Linked DNA regions of Variovorax paradoxus. Each later gene encodes a partner of the first gene's protein in a complex. Links are inferred from orthologs where the notes say so. Each region holds a gene or a part of one and is shown in the gene's direction. Other genes may lie near its edges.

Region 1 (8,229 bases):
GTCGAGGAGGGACTGGAATATGGTCCGGCCAAGCGCCGGGCCCTGCGTGACCTGGGTCTTTCGGCGCGCACCGCGCTGCCGAACAACGACGAGGTCGAGGCCGAGGTGCGCGAGTACATCGAGCTTTTCTGTGCCGACACCCAGCCGCAGGAATTGCATGCATTGCGACTGCTTGCGCTCGAATGGATGGAGCGCATGGCCGTCTTCCGACCCCATGTAGGCGGCGCCGTGTGGCATGGAACGGCCACCCGGTTGTCAGACATTTATATTCAGTTGTTTTGCGATGATTCCAAATCGGCCGAAATCGCCCTGATCGATCACCACGTGGACTACGAGCCGCGCATGGTGACCGGCTTTCATGGCGAGCAGGTCGAGGCGCTGAGCGTGCACGCCCCGAGCCGCGCGCTCGGCGAGGAAATCGGCGTGCACCTGCTGGTCTACGACCTCGACGACCTGCGCGGGGCCTTGAAGCCCGACGCCCAGGGGCGCGTGCCACGTGGCGATCTGCCCGCATTGCGCCGACTGATTGAACGAGAAAAGGACAAGTGAATGACTTCTTCGCCCACCCGACGCGGCATGCTCTATGCCGGCGTGGCGGCAGCGGCTGCGGCCGCCGGGCTCGGCGGCGCATGGTGGAAGGAGCGCAGCAGCAGTGGCGCAGCGGGCGGGGAGATGCTCGACGCGGCCTTCTGGGCCCAGAGCTTCGAGCGCCCAGAGGGCGGTGACCTCGTCCTGTCGAGCCTGCGCGGCAAGCCGCTGCTGCTCAACTTCTGGGCGACGTGGTGCCCGCCCTGTGTTGAAGAAATGCCGATGATCGACGCTTTCTTCCGTGCAAATGGTGTCAACGGCTGGCAAGTGGTCGGATTGGCCATCGATCAGCCGAGCGCTGTGCGCAAGTTCCTGCAACGCACGCCCGTCACCTACCCAACCGGCCTGGCCGGCCTTCAGGGCACGGAGCTGGTGAAGAATCTGGGCAATACGGGTGGCGGTTTGCCCTTCACGCTGGTCCTGAATGCGAACGGCTCCGTGGCCGCCCGTAAAATGGGCAAGCTTGAGACCACCGACCTGGACACTTGGCGACGCGAACTGGTTCATGGTTAGAATCAGTTCCTTACGCTGGCGTTAGACGCCGAACGCCGAAAATCACCGATTTTCGAACAAGTTATGTCCTGAAGACCGGCTCAGCCGGCACTGGAGTCCCATGGATCTGCGCAAACTGAAGACACTGATCGATCTGGTGTCCGAATCGAATATTTCCGAGCTGGAAATCACCGAAACCGAAGGCAAGGTTCGCATCGTGAAGGGCGGCGGTGCCGCTCCGGTGCAGTATGTGCAAACCCTGGCGGCGCCTCAGGCGGCTGCCGCACCGGCCGCAGCCGGTGCTCCCGCGGCACCCGTGGCCAGCGCACCGGCGGCCGAAGCCGCGCCGGCCGGCCATGCCGTGAAGTCGCCAATGGTCGGCACCTTCTACCGTTCGTCCAGCCCGGGCGCTGCTGCGTTCGTCGAGGTTGGCAGCAAAGTCAACGAAGGCGACACCATCTGCATCATCGAAGCGATGAAGATCCTCAACGAAATCGAGGCCGACAAGTCCGGCACGATCACCCAGATCCTCGGCGAAAACGGCCAGGCGGTCGAATACGGACAGCCGCTGTTCATCATCGAGTGACCATGTTCAAGAAGATCCTGGTTGCAAACCGGGGGGAGATTGCCCTCCGGATTCAGCGTGCCTGCAGCGAGCTCGGCATCAAGGCCGTGATGGTGTATTCCGAAGCCGACCGCGACGCGAAGTACATCAAGCTGGCCGAAGAAGCCGTATGCATCGGCCCGGCCCCCTCGGCGCAGAGCTATCTCAACATGCCGGCGATCATTTCGGCGGCCGAAGTGACCGATGCCGAAGCGATTCACCCCGGCTACGGCTTCCTGAGCGAGAACGCGAACTTTGCCGAACGCGTGGAGCAGAGCGGTTTCCAGTTCATCGGCCCGACGCCCGACAACATCCGCACGATGGGCGACAAGGTGTCGGCCAAGCAGGCCATGATCAAGGCCGGCGTGCCTTGCGTGCCCGGCTCCGAGGGTGAGCTCTCGGACGACGCCGCCACCAACAAGCGCATTGCGCGTGCCATCGGCTACCCGGTCATCATCAAGGCGGCGGGCGGCGGCGGTGGTCGCGGCATGCGCGTGGTGCACACCGAGGCGGCTCTGGTCAACGCGATCCAGATGACCAAGGCGGAAGCCGGCGCGGCCTTCAACAATCCGGCCGTGTACATGGAGAAGTTTCTCCAGAACCCGCGCCACATCGAAATCCAGATCCTCGCGGACAAGCACAAGAACGCGGTCTACCTGGGCGAGCGCGACTGCTCCATGCAGCGCCGCCACCAGAAGGTGATCGAGGAATCGCCCGCGCCGGGCATTCCGCGCAAGCTGATCGAGAAGATCGGCGAGCGCTGTGCGGCCGCCTGCAAGAAGATCAACTACCGCGGTGCCGGCACCTTCGAGTTTCTCTACGAGAACGGCGAGTTCTATTTCATTGAAATGAACACGCGCGTGCAGGTGGAGCACCCGGTGACCGAGTTCACCACCGGCATCGACATCGTCAAGACGCAGATCATGGTGGCCGCCGGCGAAAAGCTGCCGTTCACGCAGCGCCAGATCCAGATGCACGGCCACGCCATCGAGTGCCGCATCAATGCCGAAGACGCGTGGAAGTTCACGCCGTCGCCGGGCCGCATCACGATGTGGCACCCGCCGGGTGGTCCGGGCGTTCGCGTCGACTCGCACGCGTACACCAACTACTTCGTGCCACCGAACTACGACTCCATGATCGGCAAGATCATCGTCTACGGCGACACGCGCGAGCAGGCCATGGCCCGCATGCGCACGGCGCTCAACGAAACCGTGATCGAAGGCATCCAGACCAACATCCCGCTGCACCGCGAGTTGATGGTTGATTCCAAGTTCATGACCGGCGGCACCAACATCCACTACTTGGAAGAGTGGCTGGCGGCGCACAAGCGCTGACCGGGGAACGCCGCGATGTTCGAACTCCGCCTGATGGCGCCGGAAGACCGGGTCGAAACGCTCGGCGAAGCGCTCGATGCACTCGATGCATTGAGCGTGTCGGTGGAAGACGCCGACGCGCAGACCGACGCAGAGCAGGCGCTGTTCGGCGAGCCGGGCATGCCGCCGCCGAAGGAAGGCTGGCAGCGTTCGCGCGTGATCGCGCTGTTCCCCGACGAGGCGCTCGCCAAAGAGGCCGCGTCGGTGCTCGCGCTGCAGGATTTCTTCGAAGGCTGCGAGGTGCTCGGCATTGCGCCGGTGCCCGAGCAGGACTGGGTGCGCCTGACGCAATCGCAGTTTGCGCCCGTCGAGATCACGCCCGAGTTCTGGATCGTGCCGACGTGGCATGAGCCACCCGAGCAGGCAAAGCAGGTGATCCGGCTCGATCCAGGTCTGGCCTTCGGCACTGGCACGCATCCCACCACGCGCATGTGCCTGCGGTGGATCGCGACGCGGGGCGACGGTGTGCTGGCTAACCAGCGCGTGCTCGACTACGGCTGCGGCTCCGGCATTCTTGCGATCGGTGCGGCGAAGTTCGGCGCCACCGACATCGACGCCGTCGACATCGACGAAGCCGCGGTTTCGTCGACCCGGCTCAATGCCGAGGCCAACGGCGTCCGGCTGAACGCGGGCCTGCCCGAAGCGGCGAAGGGCCTCTACGACACTGTGCTCGCCAACATCCTGGCCACGCCGCTCAAGGTGCTCGCGCCGTTGCTGCGCAGCCATGTGAAGGCGGGCGGATCGCTGGTGATGGCCGGCATCCTCGAGCGCCAGGCCGATGAATTGAAAGAGGCCTACGCGCCGTACGCGAAGCTCGAAGTCAGCGACACCGAGGACGGCTGGATCCTCATGACCGCGCGCTGCTGAGCCGCCTTGCGCCCCTCCCGTGGCGAGGGCTCGACCCTACAATCGCCCGGTCATGAGTCTCGTCACGCGCTGCCCCGCCTGCACCACCACCTTCAAGGTGGTGCGCGACCAGCTTCGCATCTCTGATGGCTGGGTGCGTTGCGGCCGGTGCAGCCATGTGTTCGACGCCACGCTCGATCTGCACGAGGCACCCGATGGTGCGGCGGCGAATGCGGCGGCGCCGGTGCAGGGTGCTGGCTATATGCCAGGGCTGGTCGAGGCAGCCTCGGAGCCCAAGGGCGCGCCCGAGTTGGAGTCTTCTTCGCCGGCCGAGGATGCGGACTTCTTCGACGATGAGCCCGAGCAGCAGCCTCGGCATGCGCTGCCCCCGGAGGCGCCTGCACCGACACCGGCGTCGCCACCACCGCCTCCAGCAGCGCTTGAGTTCTCGCTGTCATTGCCCGAACACGGCATCGTCGCCGACGAGCCATGGTCCGACCTCGACGTCAGCGAACCCGCGTGGAAGCCTCCACCGAGCACGCTGCCGCCGTTCCCGAACATCGACCTGAACCTCGCGTCGCCGCCGCCCGCGCCACCACCCCCGGCGCCGCCGCTGCCCGTCGCCCCGCGCATCAAGGCAACGCGTGGGCTGATGATCGAGCGCGCGAGCGACGACGGCGCAGAAGGGGAGCGCGAGCAGGAAGAAAAAGACCACGACCAGGTGCAGATGCAGAAGGCGCTGCGCCGTGCCCGCATCAAGTCGGCCAAGATCGCGAGCGCCAAGGCGCGTGAGGAGCGCGCGGCCGCGAAGGCTTCGCCTGTGGTGGTGCAGGCCGAAAGCGAGTCCGACCTTGCGCTCTCCCCGGATTTCGAACTGCCAATAGGGCATCCCTTCGCGGACGACGACGAGCCCTCCGAGAAGGCGACCGGCTTCTGGCAGCGCAAGGGCGTGCGCATCGTGCTGGTCCTGCTGGCGGTGATTGCTGTGCTGCTGCTCATCCTGCAGGTCATCCGCCACGAGCGCGACGGCATTGCCGCGCGCCAGCCCAATCTGCGGCCCGCCTTGGCGGCACTGTGCCAGTACACAGGCTGCGAACTCGCGGCCCTGCGCCAGATCGGCGACATCGTGATCGAAGGCGCGGCCTTCGCGCGCGAGAAGAGCGGCGGCAACGACTACCGTCTGAGCTTCACCCTGCGCAATGGCGCCACCGTGCCGCTCGCAATGCCCGCCGTCGAACTCTCGCTGCTCGACACGCAGGAGCGCGCCGTGGTGCGCCGCGTGCTGTTGCCGGCGGACTACGGTGCACCGACGGTGCTGCAGGCCCGAGCCGACCGCGCGGCCTCGCTGCCACTGACCTTGTCCGCTTCGGAAGCCGCAGCGCTACCGCCGATCGCAGGCTACCGCGTCGAAGCTTTCTATCCCTGAGCGGGGCGCCTGCCTGCACGCGTCCTTTTCCATCCACCATTCAACCAACGGCTCAACCATGGCAGCAGTGATTTGCGGGTCCCTCGCGTTCGACACCATCATGACTTTCGAGGGCCGGTTCGCCGACCAGATTCTTCCGGACCAGCTGCACATCCTCAATGTGTCGTTCCTGGTGCCGACGCTACGGCGTGACTTCGGCGGCTGTGCCGGCAACATCGCCTACAGCCTCAACGCACTGGGCGGCACTGCGCTACCGATGGCCACGCTCGGCAACGACGGCGCTTCGTACCTCGAGCGCATGCGCTCGCTTGGTATCGACACCGAGTTCGTGCGCCAGCTCGACGACACCTTCACCGCGCAGGCGATGATCATGAGCGACGTCGACAACAACCAGATCACCGCCTTCCACCCCGGCGCGATGCAGCAGGCGCACATCACGAAGGTGGCCGCGCGCGACGACATCAAGCTCGGCATCATCGCGCCCGATGGCCGTGACGCGATGCTGCAGCACGCCGAGCAATTCGCCGCCGCAGGCATTCCGTTCGTGTTCGATCCGGGCCAGGGTTTGCCGATGTTCGACGGCGAGGCGCTGCGCCATTTCGTTGATCTCGCGAGCTGGGTGGTGGTGAACGACTACGAAGGCAAGATGCTGTCGCAGCGCACCGGCTGGAGCCTGGCGGAGATCTCGAAGCGCGTGCGCGGCCTGGTGGTCACGCTGGCGTCCGAGGGCTGCGAGATCTGGACTGACGGCGAGCGCGAGCACGTGCCAGGCGTGGTGGCCACCGAAGTGGTCGAGCCCACGGGCTGCGGCGACGCGTGGCGTGGTGCGCTGCTGTTCGGCCTGGAAAAGGGCTGGCCGCTGGCGCAGTGCGCAGCGCTGGGCAACAAGGTCGGCGCGATCAAGATCGCGCAGCGTGGCCCGCAGAACTACGAGATCGACCGCAAGGCCCTGGGCCTCTGATTCGGTCCTCGATCTTCTTCCTGAAGAAGCGCCAATAAAAAAGCCCGACACCGCGAGGTGCCGGGCTTTGCGCCTTCAAGGCCGCTGAGAAGCTCAGGGCTTGCTGGCCGTGGGGAACGGCCAAGCTGCCTGGGGATTCAGCGTCGTTTGCGCCGCAGGGGCAGGCGCTACGGCTGCAGCCTTGGCGGGCGCAGCAGCCTTGGGAGCCTTCTTCGCAGCAGGCTTTTTGGCAGCAGGCTTTTTCGCGGCTTTCTTGGCCGCAGCCTTTTTCGCAGGCGCCTTCTTGGCAGCAGCCTTCTTCGCAGGCGCCTTCTTGGCGGCGGCCTTCTTTGCAGGCGCCTTCTTGGCAGCAGCCTTCTTCGCAGGCGCCTTCTTGGCTACGGCCTTCTTCGCCGGAGCCTTCTTCGCAGCGGCCTTCTTGGCCGGAGCTGCCTTCTTGGCGGCTACCTTCTTCGCCGGAGCCTTCTTCGCAGCGACCTTCTTGGCCGGAGCCTTCTTGGCGGCTACCTTCTTTGCCGGAGCCTTCTTAGCGGCCACAGCCTTCTTTGCCGGAGCCTTCTTTGCAGCGGCTTTCTTAGCCGGCGCTTTCTTTGCAGTTGCCATTTCTATTTCTCCTTGATCAAGTTGAAAAAATCAACCTATTGAAGCACTCCACGCACGTTGGGTAGCGTGAAGCGATTCATGGCGTTGAGATCTGAGCCCCAGCACCATGAACACCTGAGCCCTAGTCCATGCCGCGCTCTTTGGCGCGATCGGTGGCAAGGGCAATTCTTGAATTCATTAATTCTTGTCGAAAGATTCAATCCCAGGAGAGCGCACCACCCGACTGGTACTCGATCACGCGGGTTTCGAAAAAGTTGCGCTCTTTCTTCAGGTCAATCATTTCGCTCATCCAGGGGAACGGATTTTCTTCGTTCGGGAAGAGCGTTTCGAGGCCAATCTGCTGTGCACGCCGGTTGGCGATGTAGCGCAGGTAGCCCTTGAACATGGAGGCGTTCATGCCGAGCACGCCACGTGGCATGGTGTCTTCGGCGTATTTGTATTCGAGCTCGACGGCGCGCATGAAGAGCGCCTTGATCTCGGCCTTGAACTCGGAGGTCCAGAGGCCGGGGTTCTCGAGCTTGAGCTGGTTGATCAGGTCGATGCCGAAGTTGCAGTGCATCGACTCGTCGCGCAGGATGTACTGGTACTGCTCGGCGGCGCCGGTCATCTTGTTCTGGCGGCCCAGCGCAAGAATCTGCGTGAAGCCGACGTAGAAGAACAGGCCTTCCATCAGGCAGGCGAACACGATGAGCGACTTGAGCAGCGTCTGGTCGGTTTCGTGAGTGCCGGTCTTGAAGTGCGGGTCGCTGATGGCGTCGATGAACGGGAGCAGGAACTGGTCCTTCTCACGGATCGATTGCACTTCGTTGTAGGCGTTGAAGATCTCGCTCTCGTCCAGGCCGAGCGACTCGACGATGTACTGGTACGCGTGCGTGTGGATCGCTTCTTCAAAAGCCTGGCGCAGCAGGAACTGGCGGCATTCGGGGGCCGTGATGTGGCGATAGGTGCCCAGCACGATGTTGTTGGCAGCCAGCGAGTCGGCGGTCACGAAGAAGCCGAGGTTGCGCTTGACGATGCGGCGTTCGTCTTCGGTCAGGCCGTTCGGGTCTTTCCAGAGCGCGATGTCGCGCGTCATGTTCACTTCCTGCGGCATCCAGTGGTTGGCGCAGGTGGCGAGGTATTTTTCCCACGCCCACTTGTACTTGAACGGCACCAGCTGGTTGACGTCGGTCTGGCCGTTGATGATGCGCTTGTCGGAAGCCTTGACGCGTTGGGTGACAGCGGGCGTTGCTGCTGCGGCGGCAACCGGACGCACGACTGCGCCGTCATCGAGCGCGCGGAGCGCGGGTTGCGCAATCGACGAAGTCGGAGCGTCCACCGAACGGCCTGCGGGCAA
Region 2 (5,748 bases), 680 kb from region 1 along the record:
CCGTCAACTGCTCGCAGAACTGCGCTGAGCGGTTGCCGCTCCTGTCGTTCTTCCTGAATTCGTGAGGCTGGCGCTCGGCATCCGGTACAACGGCCAAGCGTACGAGGGCTGGCAAAGCCAGCGCTCGGGCCGCACGGTACAGGACAAGCTCGAAGCGGCCCTCACGAAGTTCGCCGCGCAGCCCATCGGTACGCTGTGCGCCGGTCGCACCGATGCCGGCGTGCACGCGCTGATGCAGGTGGTGCACTTCGACACCACCGTCGAGCGCGAACCCTTCTCCTGGATGCGCGGCACCAACCGCTTCCTGCCCGACGACATCGCGGTGCAGTGGGCGCAGCCGGTGCCCGATGAATTCCATTGCCGTGCCAGCGCCCTGGCGCGCCGCTACCTCTACGTGCTTTCTCAATCGCCGGTTCGGCCCAGCCTCGATTCGGGCCGGGTCGGCTGGTCGATGCATGCCCTCGACGGCGATGCGATGCGCGCCGCGGCCGCGCTACTCGTCGGACAGCACGATTTCAGTTCGTTTCGCGCCTCGGCCTGCCAGGCACGCTCGCCGGTCAAGGACCTGCGGCGCATCGAGATCACGCGCGTGGGCGACGGCGAACGCTGCCGCTGGCATTTCGAATTCGAGGCCGATGCCTTCCTGCACCACATGATCCGCAACCTGATGGGTTGCCTGGTGCGCATCGGCCATGGCGACGAACGGCCCGAGTGGATTTCTGAAGTGCTCGAGGCACGCAGCCGCAAGGTGGCGGCGCCCACCTTCTCCGCGGACGGCCTGTACTTCCTGGGCCCGCTGTACGACGCCAAGTGGGGTCTGCCGGCGGAAGCCACGCTGCAGGCCGGCGGGGCTCCGTATGATGGCCCGCCATGACCGCGCTTTCCGTTCCCCGCACCCGCATCAAGATCTGTGGCCTGACACGTGAGGCCGACGTGGATGCGGCAATCGAAGCCGGCGCCGACGCCATCGGCTTCGTGCTCTATGCGAAGAGCCCCCGCGCCGTGACGCTCGAACGCGCCGCCGAACTGGCTTCGCGCCTGCCCCCGTTCATCACGCCCGTGCTGCTGTTCGTGAACGAGGATGCTCCCAAAGTCATAGCAGCACTCACCCGTGTGAAGGGCGCCATCGCCCAATTCCACGGCGAGGAAACGCCCGAACAATGCGAAGAAGCCAGCGGTCCGGGGCGCTTTCGCTACATGCGCGCGGCCCGCATTCCGCTGGGGGCTGCCGGGGCCGGCTTCGACCTCGTAAAATACGCGTCCGATTACTCCCACGCCCAGGCCATCCTGCTCGACGCTCATGTCGAAGGTTATGGCGGTGGCGGCAAGGCATTCGATTGGTCACTTCTTCCACCCGCCGTCGACGCTCACCTCGTCTTGAGTGGTGGGCTCACACCTGCAAACGTGAGCGATGGCATTCGCATCCTGCGGACGCGCTGCAAGACGCTGTCCGTTGATGTGAGCTCGGGCGTCGAAATCGACGGTCCCGGGAACAAGGGCCTCAAGGACGCCGGAAAGATCCGGCAATTCGTCGCAGCCGTCAGGGCTGCCGACGCGTCCTTCTCCAGTTAGCCGCCGCAGCCGATCGTTGTCGGGCTGCGGCTCACCGATCGAGAACCATGCAAAGCCAATTCCAGGACTACCAGCAACCCGACGCCACCGGCCACTTCGGCAACTACGGCGGCACCTTCGCGAGCGAAACGCTCACCCACGCGATCAACGAACTGCGCGACGCGTATGCGAAGTTCAAAGACGATCCCGCGTTTCTCGCCGAATTCCACTACGAGCTGAAGCACTTCGTCGGCCGCCCCTCGCCGATCTACCACGCTGCGCGCACCAGCCGTGAAATGGGTGGCGCGCAGATCTACCTGAAGCGCGAAGACCTGAACCACACCGGCGCGCACAAGATCAACAACGTGATCGGCCAGGCGATGCTCGCGCGCCGCATGGGCAAGCCCCGCGTGATCGCCGAAACCGGCGCCGGCCAGCACGGCGTGGCAACCGCCACCATCTGCGCGCGCTACGGCCTCGAATGCGTGGTCTACATGGGCAGCCAGGACGTGAAGCGCCAGAGCCCCAACGTCTACCGCATGAACCTGCTCGGCGCGACCGTGGTGCCCGTCGAATCCGGCAGCAAGACGCTGAAGGACGCGCTCAACGAGGCAATGCGCGACTGGGTCACCAACGTGGAAAACACCTTCTACATCATCGGTACCGTCGCCGGCCCGCACCCCTATCCGACGATGGTGCGCGACTTCCAGAGCGTGATCGGCACCGAGTGCATCGAGCAGATGCCGGCCATGCTCGCAGCCGACGGCATCACCGGCGAGGCCGAAGGCAAACAGCCCGATGTGGTCGTCGCCTGCGTGGGCGGCGGCAGCAACGCGATGGGCATCTTCCATCCGTACATTCCGTTCGCGGGCACGCGCCTGATCGGCGTCGAAGCGGCTGGCGAAGGGCTCGACAGCGGCAAGCACTCGGCGTCGATCCTGCGCGGCAGCCCCGGCGTGCTGCACGGCAACCGCACCTACCTGCTGCAGAACGAAGACGGCCAGATCACCGAGACCCACAGCATCAGCGCGGGCCTCGACTACCCTGGCGTGGGCCCAGAGCACGCGTACCTGGCCGACATCGGCCGTGCCGAATACGTCGGCATCACCGACACCGAAGCGCTCGAAGCCTTCCACTACCTGTGCCGAACGGAGGGCATCATCCCCGCGCTCGAATCCAGCCATGCCCTGGCCCATGCAATGAAGCTCGCCAAGACCATGCGCCCCGACCAGTCGATCCTGGTGAACCTCTCGGGCCGCGGCGACAAGGACATCGGCACCGTCGCCGACCTGTCGGGTGTCGATTTCTACGACCGGCCCTCGATGCGCGGTCTGAGCGTGAAGGGAGGCAAGTGATGAGCCGCATTGCCACCACCTTCGACGCGCTGAAAAAAGACGGCCGCCGCGCCCTGATTCCCTACGTGACCGCCGGCTTCCCCTTTGCCGACATCACGCCCGAGCTGATGCACGGCATGGTCGAGGCCGGCGCCGACGTGATCGAGCTGGGTGTGCCCTTCTCCGACCCCATGGCCGACGGGCCAGTGATCCAGAAGGCCGGTGAAGCCGCGCTGGCATTGGGCATCGGCATGAAGCAGGTGCTCGCCATCGTGGCCGCCTTCCGCCAGAAGGACACGACCACGCCCGTGGTGCTGATGGGCTATGCCAACCCCGTCGAGCGCTACGACCTCGTGCACGGCAAGAAGGCCTTCATCCGCGATGCGGTCGCAGCCGGCGTCGACGGCCTGCTGGTGGTCGACTACCCGCCGGAAGAATGCGAAGACTTCGCCGCCGAGCTGAAGGCGGCCGGCATCGACCTGATCTTCCTGCTGGCCCCGACCAGCACCGACGAGCGCATGGCGCAGGTCGCGCGCATCGCCAGCGGCTACGTCTACTATGTGTCGCTCAAGGGCGTGACGGGCGCCGGCCACCTCGACACCGAGGCGGTCGGCCAGATGGTCCCGCGCATCCGCCAGCACTTGAGCATCCCGGTCGGCGTGGGCTTCGGCATCCGCGACGCGCGCACCGCGCAGGCGGTCGGATCGGCCGCGGATGCGGTCATCATCGGCACCAAGATCATTCAACTCATCGAAGACCAGCCCCGCGAGCGGGTGGTGCCGGCGGTGCGCGAATTCCTTGCGGGCATCCGCGAGGCGCTCGATGCACTGCCTGCCGCCACGGCCAAGAACGCGGCTGGTCGATAATCACCGCCAACACAAGGAGCCCCTTATGAGCTGGCTTGAAAAACTGCTACCCGCCAAGATTGCACAAACCGACCCGTCCGAGCGCCGCCAGGTGCCCGAGGGTCTGTGGATCAAATGCCCCGCCTGCGAGACCGTTCTGTACAAGACCGACCTCGAGCACAACCAGAACGTCTGCCCCAGCTGCAGCCACCACCACCGCATTGGCGCCCGCGCGCGGCTCGACGCGTTCCTCGACGCCGAGGGCCGCTATGAAGTCGGCCAGGAAGTGCTGCCGGTCGATGCGCTGAAGTTCAAGGACAGCCGCAAGTACCCCGAGCGCCTGAAGGAAGCCCTGGAAAACACCGGCGAGACCGATGCGCTGGTCGTCATGGGCGGCTCGGTCCACAGCATCAGCGTGGTCGTGGCCTGCTTCGAGTTCGAATTCATGGGCGGCAGCATGGGCAGCGTGGTCGGCGAGCGCTTCGTGCGCGGCGTCGAGACCGCCATCGAGCAGAAGGTGCCCTTCATCTGCTTCACCGCCACCGGCGGCGCGCGCATGCAGGAAGGCCTGCTCTCGCTGATGCAGATGGCCAAGACCAATGCCGCGCTCACGCGCCTGGCGAAGAAGGGCCTGCCCTACATCAGCGTGCTGACCGACCCGACCATGGGTGGCGTGTCGGCAGGCTTCGCCTTCGTGGGCGACGTGGTGATCGCCGAGCCCAAGGCGCTGATCGGCTTTGCCGGCCCGCGCGTGATCGAATCGACCGTGCGCGTGACGCTGCCCGAAGGCTTCCAGCGTGCCGAGTTCCTGCAGACCAAGGGCGCCATCGACTTCATCAGCGACCGCCGCGAACTGCGCAAGACCATCGCCAGCACGCTGGCCATGCTGCTGCGCCAGCCGGCCGACGCGGTCAGCTGAACGAGACAGGTCAAAAGCAAAAGGGCCCGGGTGCATCGCACCCGGGCCCTTTTTCTTGGGGAATTCAGAAGTTCAGAAAGTCAGTTGATAGGCAAACACCAGCAGGTTGCCCAGCACGATCGCGATCACCTGCAGCACGACGATGGCGGCCAGCGGCGACAGATCGACCCCGCCGATCAGCGGAATGAAGCGGCGAAACGGCCGCACCAGTGGCTCGGCCAGGCGCGAGATCAGGTCGAGCAGCATCGGCGAGGCGTTCGGAATCCAAGACAGCACCGCGTAGACCACCAGCAGCGCGGTCAGGCCGGACACCGCCAATTGCATCAGCCCGACCAGCGACACCAGCGGCAAGGTCGCGATGCGCCCCAGGTTGCCCACCAGCAGCCACAGCAGCAGGAACTTCAGCATCACCAGCAGCCAGGCCGCGATCAGGCTTGCCAGGTCCCAGCGCTTCACCGCGGGCACGATGCGCCGCAGCGGCAGCACGATCCAGTCGGTGATGGCGAACACGAAGCGCCCGAGCGGATTGCCGAACGGCACCCGGTGGTACTGCATGTAGAGCCGCAGCAGACATGCGCCGCCGAGGAGGCCGACGATCACGTCGAGAAGGAACGAGGGAATCTGATAGAGCATGGGGCGTGGCCGTGAGCGGAATGCGATGATAGCCACGCAAGGCTCTTCGATGACGACACAACCCTTTTTGCATTCACTGCCATTGTTCCCGCTCGGTACTGTCCTGTTTCCGGGTGGCCTTCTTCCACTGCGCATCTTCGAGGTTCGTTATCTCGACATGATCGGCAAGTGCCGCAAGGCCGACGCACCCTTCGGCGTTGTGAGCCTCACCAGCGGCAGCGAAGTGCGCAAGGCCGGCGCCGATGCGGAAAGCTTTGCCGGCATCGGCACGCTGGCCATGATCCGCGAGTTCGAATCGCCGCAGAGCGGACTGCTGCAGATCGAATGCGTGGGCACGCAACGCTTTCGGGTTCGCAGCAATGAGCTGCAGAAGCACGGCCTGTGGGTCGCCGAGGTCGAGGCCGTGAGCGACGACATCGCGCTCGAAATTCCCGACGACTTGCGCCACACCGCCACCGCGCTGCAG

The links. The genes of interacting proteins can lie anywhere in the genome.
Region 2: the proteins of accB (region 1) and accD are in contact, whole or in part, in a solved structure (PDB 8UXZ), measured with the Escherichia coli proteins. The link is inferred for Variovorax paradoxus from one-to-one orthologs.

The regions. Positions count from the first base shown.
Region 1 is NZ_CP102931.1:5,691,528-5,699,756, reverse strand. Bases 27-2,933 are described here. They hold accB (acetyl-CoA carboxylase biotin carboxyl carrier protein), read left to right. Parts: upstream 27-1,201; coding sequence 1,202-1,666; downstream 1,667-2,933. Other genes in these bases: accC (acetyl-CoA carboxylase biotin carboxylase subunit), read left to right, coding at 1,669-2,933; NWF24_RS26875 (TlpA family protein disulfide reductase), read left to right, coding at 550-1,101; NWF24_RS26880 (hypothetical protein), read left to right, coding at 27-549. Also shown: more of NWF24_RS26880, read left to right, coding at 1-26; more of accC, read left to right, coding at 2,934-3,018; prmA (50S ribosomal protein L11 methyltransferase), read left to right, coding at 3,034-3,924; NWF24_RS26855 (zinc-ribbon and DUF3426 domain-containing protein), read left to right, coding at 3,977-5,329; NWF24_RS26850 (carbohydrate kinase family protein), read left to right, coding at 5,388-6,290; NWF24_RS26845 (histone H1-like DNA-binding protein), read right to left, coding at 6,384-6,893; NWF24_RS26840 (ribonucleotide-diphosphate reductase subunit beta), read right to left, coding at 7,090-8,229. UniProt on the Escherichia coli protein: This protein is a component of the acetyl coenzyme A carboxylase complex; first, biotin carboxylase catalyzes the carboxylation of the carrier protein and then the transcarboxylase transfers the carboxyl group to form malonyl-CoA.
Region 2 is NZ_CP102931.1:5,018,738-5,024,485, forward strand. The notes cover bases 2,896-5,712. They hold accD (acetyl-CoA carboxylase, carboxyltransferase subunit beta), read left to right. Parts: upstream 2,896-3,776; coding sequence 3,777-4,649; downstream 4,650-5,712. Other genes in these bases: trpB (tryptophan synthase subunit beta), read left to right, coding at 2,896-2,906; trpA (tryptophan synthase subunit alpha), read left to right, coding at 2,906-3,751; NWF24_RS23780 (YggT family protein), read right to left, coding at 4,722-5,282; NWF24_RS23785 (LON peptidase substrate-binding domain-containing protein), read left to right, coding at 5,332-5,712. Also shown: NWF24_RS23750 (FimV/HubP family polar landmark protein), read left to right, coding at 1-28; tRNA pseudouridine(38-40) synthase TruA, read left to right, coding at 62-874; NWF24_RS23760 (phosphoribosylanthranilate isomerase), read left to right, coding at 871-1,572; more of trpB, read left to right, coding at 1,620-2,895; more of NWF24_RS23785, read left to right, coding at 5,713-5,748.